One region of the Ruthenibacterium intestinale genome, then DNA from elsewhere that is predicted to be linked to it. Evidence: predicted binding sites of a transcription regulator. Region 1 holds the regulator's gene; each other region holds the start of a gene.

What was found. Region 1 encodes Rex, which represses fermentation and respiration genes when NADH is low (regulators of the CRP and FNR family bind a similar motif). Its sites were predicted from a motif close to ATTGTTAANNNNTTAACAAT; they were not measured.
Region 2: a site for Rex is predicted at 1,990-2,009, ahead of adhE (bifunctional acetaldehyde-CoA/alcohol dehydrogenase). Genes of this name have one in related genera too.
Region 3: a site for Rex is predicted at 1,559-1,578, ahead of hypB (hydrogenase nickel incorporation protein HypB). Genes of this name have one in related genera too.
Region 4: a site for Rex is predicted at 1,707-1,726, ahead of WMO24_RS15010 (OadG family transporter subunit). Genes of this name have one in related genera too.

What each region holds. Positions count from the first base shown of each region.
Region 1 covers NZ_JBBMFA010000034.1:4,056-7,460, reverse strand. The annotation lists gene WMO24_RS01110 (aconitate hydratase) at 1-134, shown strand, start outside; gene WMO24_RS01105 (isocitrate/isopropylmalate family dehydrogenase) at 154-1,311, shown strand; gene WMO24_RS01100 (redox-sensing transcriptional repressor Rex) at 1,377-2,003, shown strand; gene WMO24_RS01095 (metal-sensing transcriptional repressor) at 2,058-2,321, opposite strand; gene WMO24_RS01090 (heavy metal translocating P-type ATPase) at 2,321-3,405, opposite strand, start outside.
Region 2 covers NZ_JBBMFA010000074.1:56,977-60,381, forward strand. The annotation lists gene adhE (bifunctional acetaldehyde-CoA/alcohol dehydrogenase) at 1-1,916, opposite strand, end outside; gene WMO24_RS05820 (replication-associated recombination protein A) at 2,150-3,405, shown strand, end outside.
Region 3 covers NZ_JBBMFA010000105.1:49,702-53,106, forward strand. The annotation lists gene WMO24_RS12900 (FAD-dependent oxidoreductase) at 1-791, opposite strand, end outside; gene hypB (hydrogenase nickel incorporation protein HypB) at 793-1,491, opposite strand; gene WMO24_RS12910 (FadR/GntR family transcriptional regulator) at 1,715-2,422, shown strand; gene WMO24_RS15870 (YodL domain-containing protein) at 2,679-3,405, shown strand, end outside.
Region 4 covers NZ_JBBMFA010000113.1:72,077-75,481, forward strand. The annotation lists gene WMO24_RS15005 (sodium ion-translocating decarboxylase subunit beta) at 1-1,184, opposite strand, end outside; gene WMO24_RS15010 (OadG family transporter subunit) at 1,203-1,625, opposite strand; gene WMO24_RS15015 (hypothetical protein) at 1,832-1,975, opposite strand; gene WMO24_RS15020 (hypothetical protein) at 2,097-2,276, opposite strand; gene groL (chaperonin GroEL) at 2,412-3,405, opposite strand, start outside.

The sequences.
Region 1 (3,405 bases):
GCGCAGAGATCCGCCTGAGTGACAAAGAGACCGGCGCTGAATTTGCACTGAAATGTGATATTTCCGCCCGTCAGGCCGAAATCATCAAAGCTGGCGGTTTGCTGAATTTCACCCGTGAAAAAACGCTGAAATAAAAGAGAGGAGCTTCTGATCATGGTATCTGTAAACGAAGCCAAAGAAAGATTTGGAGAACTGATTGAAGCACAAAAAGCCCGCGTTGCCAAGATGCGCGCCCAGGGTGACTTTGTGGATTATTCCAAGCTGGATCAAATCGTCATCGGCATCTGCGGTGGTGACGGCATTGGTCCCACCATCACACACGAGGCTGAGCGTGTTCTTCGCTTCCTTTTGAAAGATGACGTCGCCAAAGGCCGCATCGTTTTCAAAGAAATCGACGGTCTTACCATTGAAAACCGCGCCGCACATATGAAGGCGATCCCGGATGATGTGCTTGCCGAATTGAAAGCATGCCATGTCATTTTGAAAGGCCCTACAACCACCCCGCGCGCCGGAGACGAGTGGCCGAACATCGAAAGCGCCAACGTCGCTATGCGCAAAGAATTGGACCTTTTCGCCAACGTTCGCCCCGTAAAAGTACCGGAGCAGGGCATTGACTGGACGTTCTTCCGTGAAAACACAGAAGGAGCCTACACGCTCGGCAGCTGCGGTTTTGAAACCGAGGACGGTATTTCCATTGACTTCACCGTCACCACTACAGACGGAACGGAGCGAATTGCTGCACTTGCTTATGATTTTGCGCACAAAAACCACAAAAACCGTGTTTCCATCGTCACCAAGGCAAACATTGTCAAAGCGACCGACGGCAAGTTCCTGCGTCTCTGCCAGGAAATGGGTGCCAAATATCCGGAAATCGTTACCGATGACTGGTACATTGATATCATGACCGCCAAACTGGTCGACCCGAAGCGCCGTCAGGACTTCCAGGTCTTTGTTTTGCCGAATCTATATGGCGATATCATTACCGATGAAGCTGCAGAATTCCAGGGTGGTGTAGGCACCGCCGGTTCCGGAAACATTGGCAAAAGATATGCAATGTTTGAAGCGATTCACGGCTCCGCCCCCCGTATGGTCAAGGAGGGCCGCGCCAAATATGCAGATCCCTGCAGCATGCTGCGCGCAAGCGCCATGCTCCTGTCCCACATTGGATATCAAAAAGAATCCGACCAGCTGACTGCCGCGCTGGATAAATGCATGTTTGAGGAAAAAGCGCTTACCATCACCGGACGTGACACGGGCTGCACCTGTGAGGAATTCGGCGATTATGTGATGCGCACCATTGAAACGCTTTGACAGAGCGCACTTTACAGCAGCGGAAAGAAAAATTTTATTCTAAAAAGGTCGGGTGAATCCAAACCATGCAGAACAAGGTTTCTCTGCCGGTCATCAAACGGTTGCCCAAATATTATCGCTATCTTTCTGATATGCATAAAAACGGCGTTGTAAAAGTTTCTTCCAGTGAACTTGCCAAAATTATGGGAACGACCGCCTCGCAGGTGCGTCAGGACTTCAACTGTTTTGGCGGCTTCGGCCAACAGGGCATTGGTTACCACGTGGATGTATTGCTGCGGGAAATCACCAATCTCCTGTTCAGCGAAAAAAAGTTGGATACAATTTTAATTGGAACCGGTCGTCTGGGCCGCGCGATTTCCGGCTATTTGACAGCTGAAGCCAAAGGATACCAACTAATCGCTGCGTTCGATAAGAACCCGGAAGAAATCGGGCGCCAGCTTTCCGGCGTAGACATTTTGGACATTGCGGACTTGGAATCATTTTGCAAAGAGCATCATCCTGAAGTTGCGGTTCTCTGCATTCCGCGTCAAAGTGCACAGGAACTTGCCCCTTCCCTTGTCGCTCTTGGCATCAAAGGATATTGGAATTTCAGCCATTACGACTTATCAGTGGTTTACGATGGCATTACCGTAGAAAATGTCCATTTGGGCGATAGTCTGATAAGTTTGGGTTATCGCGTCCGCAATAATTGATTCTCTTACAAAATATAAAACCTTCGGGATCGAAAGACCCCGAAGGTTTTTGTTTTAGCGGCTCAATTTTTCCAAAAGCGCCGTTATCTCTTCAATCTTTTCTTCTGCGTTCCCACTTTCAAATGCATCCTTCACACACCCGTTCATGTGCGCTTTCAGAATCTCGCGATTTACTTTGGACAAAATCGACTGTGTGGCAAGGATCTGGTTGGAAATGTCCATGCAATAGCGATTTTCCTCTACCATCGCCAGTATTCCATCCAGTTGTCCGCGAGCTGTTTTTAAAAGCCGTGTGACTTTTTGAGGATCTGCCTTCATCACTTCACCTCTGTTACAGAATAACCTGCTTCCGTCACCGCATCGGTCAACTGCTGCACGGAAACATCCTGTGTCAATGTGCACACCGCTTCTTTGTTTTCCAGGCTCACCTGTGCGTCGACACCCGGAATTTTTGTCAATGCTTGTGTGACATGCGCCACACAGTGCGGGCACATCATTCCTTCGATCTGAAGTGTAACTGTTTTCATAAAATCTTCCTCCTTTATATTCTGTACCGCACCAGGGGTTTGCGTACTGTACATAACCTTAAATCGTCTGAGCCTCAACGCATTGGACACAACACATACACTGGACAAGCTCATTGCTGCCGCTGCAAACATGGGATTCAGTTTCACCTGGAACAGCGGATACAAAAGCCCTGCCGCCAAAGGAATGCCAATACTGTTGTAGAAAAAGGCCCAAAACAGATTTTCCTTGATATTGCGAATCACTGCTTTTGACAGTCGAATTGCCGTTGCTACATCCCGCAAATCGTTTTTCATCAAAACAATATCTGCACTCTCGATTGCTACGTCTGTGCCTGCACCAATCGCAATTCCCACATCGGCACGCGCCAGGGCAGGTGCGTCATTGATTCCGTCTCCTACCATTGCAACAATTTTTCCGTCTTTTTGAAGCCGTGCAATTTGCTGTTCCTTCTCCTGCGGAAGCACTTCTGCTATAATTCGTTGAATCCCCAGCTGCCGCTGAATCGCTGCCGCAGTTTTCTGGTTATCTCCTGTGAGCATCGTCACAGCAACGCCCATTTTCTCAAGCATGGAAATTGCTTCTTTGCTGGTGGGCTTGATCGTATCCGCTACTGCGATTATTCCAATCAGCCCCTTTTGTTCAGATGCAAACAGCAGCGGTGTCTTTCCCTCTTCACTCAATCTCTCCAAAGTGCTCACAGCATTTTCAGAAAGTGTAACCTTTTGTTCGCGCATCATTTTTTCGTTTCCGGCATACCATAGTTCCCCTTCAACGAAAGCAGAAACGCCCCGGCCAAAATTCGCCTTAAACTCACTGACGGGAAGCTGCGCTATATTTTTTCCTTTTGCATACTCCACAATCGCTTGAGCCAAAG
Region 2 (3,405 bases), on a different contig from region 1:
TCCGGGGTCAGGCTGTAATCCGCCAGAGGATATTTGATGTTGCCGTTCTTCTTGTCGGTGATGACGGAGAAGCTGGTGACCTCGGAACCGGTGCCGGAAGTGGTGGGGATGGCCACCAGTTTGGTCTTTTTGCCCAGTTTCGGGAACTTGAAGGCGCGTTTGCGGATGTCCAGGAAACGCTGGCGCAGGCCGTCAAAGCTGGTCTCCGGATGCTCGTAGAACAGCCACATGCCCTTGGCCGCGTCGATGGCGGAACCGCCGCCGATGGCGATGATCACGTCCGGCTGGAAGGAGCGCATGGCCTCCACGCCGCGCATGATGCACTCAACGGAAGGATCGCTCTCCACGTCGGAGTAGATCTCCGCATGGCAGTACTGCTCGCGTTTGCGCAGATAGTACAGCACCTTGTCCACGTTGCCCAGCTGCACCATGACAGGGTCGGTGACGATGAACGCGCGGGAAATGTCCTCCATTTTCTCCAGGTACTGGATGGAATCTTCCTCAAAATAGATCTTGGGCGGCACCTTGAACCACTGCATGTTGACTCTCCGTTTCGCAATGCGTTTTTTGTTGATCAGGTTGACGGTGGTCACGTTCTGGCTGACGGAGTTCTTGCCGTAGGAGCCGCAGCCCAGCGTCAGGGACGGAGTGTTGGTGTTGTAAATGTCGCCGATGGCGCCCTGAGAGGACGGGCTGTTCACGATGATGCGGCCCACGCGCATGGCAATACCGTACTCGTCGGCGATCTCCATGTCGCCGGTGTGGATGACCGCGGAGTGGCCCAGGCCGCCCAGCTCCAGCATCTTGTTGGCATAGTCGAAGCCCTGCTCTTTGCTCTTGACCTTGAAGTAGGCCAGCACGGGGCTCAGTTTCTCTTTGGCCAGAGGATGGTTGTCGTCGGGTTTGTCCAGCGGCGCGATCAGGATCTTGGTCTTCTCAGGCACTTTCAGGCCGGCCTGCTCGGCGATCCAGTTGGCAGACTTGCCGACCACCGGGGCAAACACGCCCTTGTGGGGATCGGGGAACATGTATTTGGCCAGCTGCTCGGTCTCTTCCTTGTTCAGGAAGTAGCAGTTGTTGGCCTTCATGTAGCTTTCAAAGTCCTTGGCGATCTCCTGGTCCACGATGACCGCCTGCTCGGAGGCGCAGATCATGCCGTTGTCGAAGGTCTTGGACATCATCAGGTCGGTGCACGCGCGGTGCAGGTCCGCCGTTTTGTTGATGTAGCAGGGCACGTTGCCGGGGCCTACGCCCAGGGCCGGTTTGCCGCAGCTGTACGCCGCCTGCACCATGCCGGGGCCGCCGGTGGCCAGAATGGTGGCCACGCCGGGGTGATTCATCAAAGCGCCGGTGGCCTCGATGGACGGCTTTTCGATCCACTGAATGCAGTTCTTGGGCGCGCCGGCCTTGACCGCCGCCTCGTACACGATGCGGGCCGCCTCAGCCGAGCACTTCTGCGCGGACGGATGGAAGCCGAAGATGATGGGGTTGCGGGTCTTCACCGCAATCAGGCATTTGAACAGCGTGGTGGAGGTGGGGTTGGTGGTGGGGGTCACGCCGCAGATCACGCCCACGGGCTCGGCCACTTCCACATAGCCTTCCATCTCGTTCTCGTCCAGAATGCCCACGGTCTTCTCGTTCTTAATGTCGTGCCAGATGTATTCCGTGGCGAACATGTTCTTGATGACCTTGTCCTCGTACACGCCGCGGCCGGTCTCTTCCACCGCCATGCGGGCCAGCTCCTGGTGTTTGTCCAGGCCGGCCAGAGCCATCTCATGCACAATGTGGTCGATCTTCTCCTGGTCCAGCTCCAAAAACTCTTTCAGAGCGACCTGCGCCTTGGCCACCAGATTGTCGATCATGGTTTCCACTTCGCTTTTCACCGTGGTGACGGGCGCTGCTTTTTTCTCTGCCATATTCCCATTTCCTCCAAAATCTACTCAAACATGTGTTGTTCTTCGGGGGCTTTGCTGATTCTTATTGTACCCCATTGTTAAAAGTTTATCAATGCACAGAGTGCCGAATGTTTTGCAGGAAACGGGTCGTTTTCTTACAGTTTTGACAAATCTTTAACAAACTATGAATTTGAGCCTCTTTGCGCAAACGTGTTTCTATTGTATAATAAGGGCAATGCAAGGAAGGTGGAAGCATGGAACAACAGACGCTTTTTTCTCAGCCTCTGCTGACCCAGCCCCTGGCCAGCCGGATGCGCCCCCGCACGCTGGAAGAATTCTGCGGGCAGGAGCATCTTCTGGGCCCGGACAGGGTGCTGCGGCGGATGATCGACGCCGACGCCGTGCCCTCCATGATTTTCTGGGGGCCGCCGGGCGTGGGAAAAACCACGCTGGCACGCATCATTGCCCGGCGCACCAAAGCCGAGTTCATTGATTTTTCCGCCGTGACCAGCGGCGTGAAGGAGATCAAGGCCGTGATGAAGCAGGCCGAGGACGCCCGCGCCTTCGGGGACAAGACCATCCTGTTTGTGGACGAGATCCACCGCTTCAACAAGGCCCAGCAGGACGCGTTTCTCCCCTTTGTGGAAAAGGGCAGCATCACCCTGATCGGCGCCACCACGGAAAATCCGTCCTTTGAGATCAACTCGGCCCTTTTGTCCCGGTGCAAGGTGTTTGTGCTCAACGCCCTGACCCCCGAAGAGGTGACGGGGCTTCTGCGCCGGGCGCTGACCGATGAGCGGGGCTTCGGCGGCCAGCAGGTGCAGGTGGACGACGACACCCTGGGCATGATCGCCCGGTTTGCCAACGGCGACGGCCGCACGGCGCTGAACACGCTGGAAATGGCGGTGCTCAACGGCCGGCGCGAAGGGGACAAAACCGTGGTGGAACGGTCGCTGGTGGAGCAGTGTGTCTCCAAAAAATCGCTGCTGTACGATAAAAACGGCGAAGAGCATTACAACCTCATCTCCGCGCTGCACAAGTCCATGCGCAATTCGGACCCGGACGCCGCGGTGTACTGGCTGGCCCGCATGCTGGAGGCCGGCGAGGACCCCCTGTACGTGGCCCGGCGGCTGATCCGCTTTGCCAGCGAGGACATCGGCCTGGCGGACACCCGTGCGCTGACCCTGACCGTGGACGCCTACAACGCCTGTCACTTCATCGGCATGCCGGAGTGCAGCCTGGCGCTGACCCAGGCGGTGATCTACCTGTCCCTGGCGCCCCGCTCCAACGCGGTGTACAAAGCTTACGAGCACGCCAAGGCCGACGCCCTGAAAATGCTGGACGAGCCGGTGCCCCTGATCATCCGCAACGCGCCCACCCGCCTGATGAAGGAGCTGTCCTACGGCGAGGGCTACGTCTACGCCCACGACACCGCCGAAAAGGTGGCCGCCTTCGACTGCCTGCCGGAGAACCTGCGGGGCACCCGCTATTACGAGCCCACCGAAGCGGG
Region 3 (3,405 bases), on a different contig from region 1:
TTGTCCTCTGCGCGCTTGAGAATGTGCAGCACTTCGTCATAATCCACATAATGACCTTTCTTGGTCTCCACCAGGTAATCAGCCATATCTCCCACGCCGATGCACCAGTCTTCCGGGTCATCACCGCACCCCTCTCCCAGCTTCGCGCGGGACATGCGGCAGGAACAGGGACTCGCAGCATATTTTCCGTCGTATTTTTTCAGCCAATGGGAAATGTGCTCGATGTCCACAGATTGATTTTCCGTTTCGATGGCCTTTTCCACCGGAATGACGTGCATGCCGATGCCCGCACCGCCCGGCGGCACCATCGCCGTAATGTGCTCCAGCGGCAAAAAGGTCATTCGCTCAAAAAAGGCAGTTACTTCCGGATGCTCATCGATCTGGTGTTTCTGCATGTTGAAAAACTCGGCGCTGCCCGGCACGAACATGGGCAGAACATACTGTTTTTCTCGGCGCTCGTTTTCCCAGTTGTACTCCAGAAGGCCGATGTAACTCATTTGATACAACAGCGGTTCCAGTTCTTCGGCACTTTTCCCCGTCGCTTTGACCAGCTGCGGAAGCGTCATGGGTTTGCGCACTTTCATTTTCAACGCCACATCCGCCATCTCATCGGTTACAAGCCCTGCCAGGCCCCAATATTCCGGGTCCTCCGCTGTGAGCGGACGCAGCTTGGCCGGCACACGGTCAGTAATCATCTGTCCCAGTTTCATAATCTTTTCCCGCGGCTTTTCATCCTTCGGAATGGAAAAAGACAATTTGCTTTCATCCAGCGGAAAATGTGTCTGACTCATTTCATACCTCTACTTTCTCTGTCGCAAAATCATCCGCGCGCCAGGCGAGAATCTGGCTGCGCAGCCACTCGATCCACGGCCCCATTCCCTCGCCCGTTCTGGCACAAATGGGAATTACCACCGCATTGGGATTGCGCATCTGCACGTATGCGCGGCATTGGTCCAAATCAAAATCGAAATACGGCATTACATCCATTTTATTGACGAGCACCACATCGCACACAGAAAACATCAGCGGATATTTCAACGGTTTGTCGTGTCCTTCCGGCACGGAAAGGATCATGGCATTTTTTACTGCGCCTGTATCGAACTCGGCCGGGCACACCAAATTGCCCACATTTTCCAGAATGGCCAGTTCCACATCGTCCGCATCCAGTCCTTCCAGCCCCTGCCGGGTCATCTCCGCATCCAGATGGCACATGCCGCCCGTGTGCAGCTGAATCGCCTTGGCGCCGGTGACCGCGATAGCGCGGGCATCCACATCGGAATCAATGTCCGCCTCCATCACCCCGATACGGAATTCACCGCCCAACATCTCAATCGTCCGTTTCAGCGTAGTGGTCTTGCCAGACCCCGGCGACGACATCAGATTCAGCAAAAAGATGCCTTTTTTCTTCAGCTGCGCCCGCAGCTGATCCGCCTGCCGGTCATTGGCCGCAAACACGCTTTGCTTGACCTGCAGAACTTTCACTTCATCCATCGCGTTCTCTCCTCTTCTCATTCTGGCTTATCCAGAGTGATTCACACAAAATTTTCACAATTTTCTCTTCGTTAATAAAGTAACATTCTTGTGAAAAAGCGTCAATAAACATTGGTATAATTTGGGGAATAGCCCAAAAGCCTCTCTTTTCATTGGACAAATTGTATGATAAAATAGCCTTGTGGTATGTGGTATAGCCAATGTTACAAAAGAGGTGTTTTTTGTGGAGTTTACCAGACTTTCGGCCCCCAGCTTAAAAGATCTGTTTGTGCAGCAGCTTCAGGGAAAAATTCTTTCGGGAGAATTGCCCGTGGGCACACAACTGCCGCCCGAACGGGAACTTGCCCGTCAGATGCAGGTCAGCCGAGCCGTGGTCAACGGCGGACTGGCCGAGTTGGCCGGCCAGGGCTTTCTGGAAGTTCGCCCCCGGCAGGGCACATGCGTGGCGGACTATCGCCGTGAGGGAAACCTGAGCACTTTGATCGCCATCATGGAATTTCGCGGCGGCGTGCTGGGAAAAGACGAAATCCGTTCGATTCTGGAAGTGCGCCGTGCGCTGGAGCACCTGGCAGTGGAAAGCGCCATCCGCCATGCTTCTGATGAGTCGCTGGCCCGCCTGGGGGATATTCTGGAAAAGCTTGCCGCTTCGGAAGATGCCGCGCAGGCTGCGGAAACTGCTTTCCAATTTCAGCACGAACTGGCCCTTGCGGGCGGCAACAGTATTCTCCCCCTGATTTATTATTCATTTAAAGCGCCTGTCATCACTCTGTGGGTGCGCTTCTGCCGGCTGTACGGCATCGAAGCCCTTTGTCGCAACACCGAGACGCTGTATACCTATCTTCGCGCCCGGGATCTTACAGCTGCTTCGCAATGGATCGACACGTATCTGGGAAAAGCCATCAGCGGAAGTCAGCAGATTTATACCGAATAACCGGATCGTTCGGTCCGGACAAAAAAGCGCCGGCTAAAAGAGCGTTGCCATAAGAAAACATGAAAAAACCCAGTAATATCAATGTTTTTTAGGGCAGCGGAAAACGGGGCAGGTCAAAACAACTGAATAATCAGGCAGAAACAGGGTGTTGTCAAGCATGACAGCGCCCTTTTCTGTTTCCCCGGCCAAGCCGCAGATTTTGAAAAAAGTCTGCGGCTTTTCTTTTTGCCCAAAAGCGGAAAGGAGGCGACGGCCTATGTACTTCACTTCCGGCAGCGACCGGGCCTTTGAACAGCTCATGCAGGGCAAGCCCGGTTTCGACCACTACGACAGCGGCGAGGCGGTCACGCCGGAGGACTGCGGCACCTGCCGCTTTTATCGCCCGCACTGGAAATATCAATTCTGCGTCTATGCGGAATGTCCCTACGCCCATCTGACGCTGGGCATGGAAAGCAAGGACGGCATGAGCGCCGCTGATATTCTCCATGTGCGGGCAGGCCAGAATTATCTTGTGGAGGACTTCACCCGCATGGAACGGCTGCGGAGTGATCCCGTGGTACTGGAAAGCCTTTCCCGTGTGGCACAGGAAATCGGCTTTGACCGGGTGCGGCCCTATGTGATGGAGAACGGCAGCTACAAGGCCATGCCGGATATGCCTTTCACCCAATGGGAAAACCCTTATTTCACCGTCGATCCCCCGGCGCAGGAGCAGGGCGACACCTTTGCCATCTACCAGCTCAAAGGCGGGCCGGAAACACGGGATTATCGCTTTGAGGCTTACGAGAGCTTGCAGGAAGCGGGGCTGGCCGTTGACCGGCAGAATTACGATCTGGTTTACACGGCCCCGCTGGACGGCAAAACCACGCTGGAGGACATCTACCGCACATTCAACCTTGACCGTCCCGCCGACTTCACCGGCCACAGCCTTTCCGTTTCCGACATTGTGGTGCTGACCCGCAGCGGCAAGGAGGAAGCCCATTACT
Region 4 (3,405 bases), on a different contig from region 1:
CAGCCTTTCAGCATGTTGATCAGGATACCAGCAGCTACCGCACTGCCGATAACACCAGCCACGTTCGGGCCCATCGCATGCATCAGCAGGAAGTTCTGCGGATTTTCTTTCTGACCGACTTTCTGAGAAACACGCGCAGCCATCGGAACGGCCGAAACACCTGCAGAACCAATCAGCGGGTTCACCTGACCTTTGGTAACCCAGCACATTACACGTCCCAGCAGAACGCCGCCAGCTGTACCAAAGCAGAACGCAAGCAAGCCCAGCGCAATGATATAAGCCGTCTGCAAATTGAAGAAAGTATCTGCGCTGGTCGTGCAACCGACCGATACGCCCAAGAAAATCGTAATGATATTCATCAGTTCGTTTCCAGCGGTCTTATTGATACGATCCACAACGCCAGACTCTTTCATCAGGTTACCCAGCATCAGCATACCTACCAGAGGTACAGCCGTAGGCAGAATCAGACAAATGATGATCGTGCAGATAATCGGGAACAGAATCTTCTCCGTTTTGGAAACTGTACGGAGCTGTTTCATAACGACCTGGCGTTCTTTCTTTGTCGTCAAGGCCTTCATGATAGGAGGCTGAATAATGGGCACGAGCGCCATATAACTGTACGCTGCTACCGCAATCGCGCCCAGCAGATGCGGAGCCAGCTGGCTGGTAACAAAAATAGCCGTAGGACCGTCGGCGCCGCCGATGATACCGATGGAAGCCGCCTCGGGACCAGTAAAGCCCAAGAACTTTGCGCCAATATAAGTAGTGAAGATACCCAGCTGTGCCGCAGCACCCAAAAGCAAACTCTTCGGGTTGGAAATCAACGGACCAAAGTCCGTCATGGTACCAATGCCCAAGAAAATCAGCGGCGGATAAATTCCAAGCTTAACGCCCAAATAGAGCATATCCGCCAAACCGCCTTCGTTCAAGACGCTCACAAAATCCGGGTGACCGGACTCCGTCAGGAAGAATTCCATGTGGATAATGTCGCCAAACGGAAGGTTTGCAAGCAGCATACCAAAGGCAATGGGCAAAAGAAGCAACGGTTCAAATTGTTTTACAATCGCCAAATACAACAACACACAGGCGATGATAATCATAATGAGATAACCGGGGTTCTGGAAAATCCCCATGAAACCCGATTCACTCGCAATTCCAGTAACAGCGTCTAAAAAGCCTTGCATGTTTCACACTCCCCTCAGTTAAAACGGATCGGTATAAGAAGCAACACCGGCCTGAGCCCATGCATTCCGTCCCGTTTTTACACGTTTCAGCGAGCGCAGCGTATAACGGTTTCCGCCGTCCATGCACGCAATGGAAGCTACGATAGCTGCCACAACCTCGCCGGGAATTCCTGCTTCCACAACCGGAGCTTTCACAGCCGGCTGCACTGCAGGAGCCTTGGGCGCCGGAGCAGCATTCTGCGCTTTCGCAGCCTGAACCTTTTCTGCTTTCTTCTTATCGATTGAAGAAAAGATAACGCCTTCCAGTGTAATGATCAGGTACAACAAAATCAACACACCAAAGACAAGCACCAGACCTGTTACGACTACAACACCCAAAGACGGTTCGCCCTCCAGGTTGTTCATCGCCGCCGCAACGGTCAGGAATGGAGCAAAGTCCATAAAACTACCTCCCTGTTTTTTCACGATATCTTTTTATATTATAGTGGAAAACTCCCTCACTTGCAACCGTATTTTTTCATTCTTGTTAAAAAAATCGCAATATTTTTTCTCTTTAAACTTCTTTTTCTTCTATCCACAAAAAACTGCGGAACACATGTCCTTTCAGAATGTTCCGCAGTTTATTTTCTCTTCTTTTCTCTTGGTGTTCATTTCTTGATTTGTGTGAATTTTAAACAAACCTGTGCAATTTTTTCAGGGGCAGCCTGTTGAGAAGCACTCCATTCCCGCTTTTTCATTTCACCATGCAACTCAAACAGCAGATCCTCCTCTTCACAAAGAATTTTCATCAACTTATCTTTTTTGAATCGCACATGGCCGCATTTTCTTCATAACAACTCGAAAGCGCTTTTTGAAAGCTTGCAATTTCAGATATACGATTTTTTTCTTTCCCGTCACACATCATCTTCTCTCCTATTCCTGCAGTTCCTTCAATAGTTCCAGATAATGTTCTCTGTGTCTCTGCGCCATATCCTCGTACAGTTCCTTCAAGGCCAAATCTGCCGAATCGCGCGCGCCCTCTTTACAAATGTCAATGATCCCCGCTTCTCTGGTTAACAAATCCGTCAATCCCTCAAGTTCACTTATCGTCATGGAATAACCACCCACTACTGTTTTTTCTACTATTCCCCTTTCAGCAAAACATTATACATATAAATAAAAAGGGACCTGCGGGAGAATCTCCCGCAGATCCCTTTTTTAATACGATTGTACCATTCAGGCAACAAATTAATACATGCCGCCCATACCGCCCATGCCTGCGCCCGCAGCAGCCGCAGCAGCGGCCGGCTCTTCCGGCTCATCTGCCACAAGGCTCTCCGTGGTCAGCACCATGGAAGCAACGCTCGCTGCGTTCTCCAAAGCAGAACGAGTCACCTTAGTCGGGTCAACAATACCCGCAGCAATCATATCGCCATATTCCTCAGTCTGCGCATTGAAGCCATAATTGACCTTGCCAGAAGACACGATTTTATCGATGATCACGCTGCCTTCCAAGCCAGCATTCTCAGCGATCTGACGCAGAGGAGCTTCCAGCGCCTTACGCACAATCTTGGCACCAGTGCGCTGATCTCCATCCAGGCTCTCGATCACCTTATCTACAGCAGGAATTGCGTTGATCGGGGCTGTACCGCCGCCGGCTACAATTCCTTCTTCCACAGCTGCCTTTGCAGCGTTCAGCGCATCTTCAATGCGAAGCTTCTTGTCTTTCATCTCTACTTCTGTAGCAGCACCAACTTTGATAACCGCCACACCGCCGGACAGTTTCGCCAGACGCTCCTGCAGTTTCTCTTTGTCGAAATCGCTGGTGGTAACATCCATCTGCGCACGAATCTGTGCAATGCGAGCCGCAACAGCTTCTTTATCGCCCATACCATCCACAATAGTGGTATACTCCTTCGTCACTTTGACCTGACGAGCACGGCCCAGCATCTCCATAGAAGCATCTTTCAGCTCATAGCCCAGCTCTTCGCTGACAACTGTACCGCCGGTAAGGATTGCGATATCCTGCAGCATTTCTTTGCGGCGATCACCAAAGCCAGGCGCTTTCACAGCCACAACGGTAAAGGTACCGCGCAAACGGTTTACAATCAAAGTGGACAGCGCTTCGCCTTCCACATCCTCTGCGACAATCAGCAGCTTTTTGCCGGACTGAACAATCTGTTCCAGCAGCGGCAGGATGTCCTGAATCACACTGATCTTTTTATCCGTGATGAGCACATAA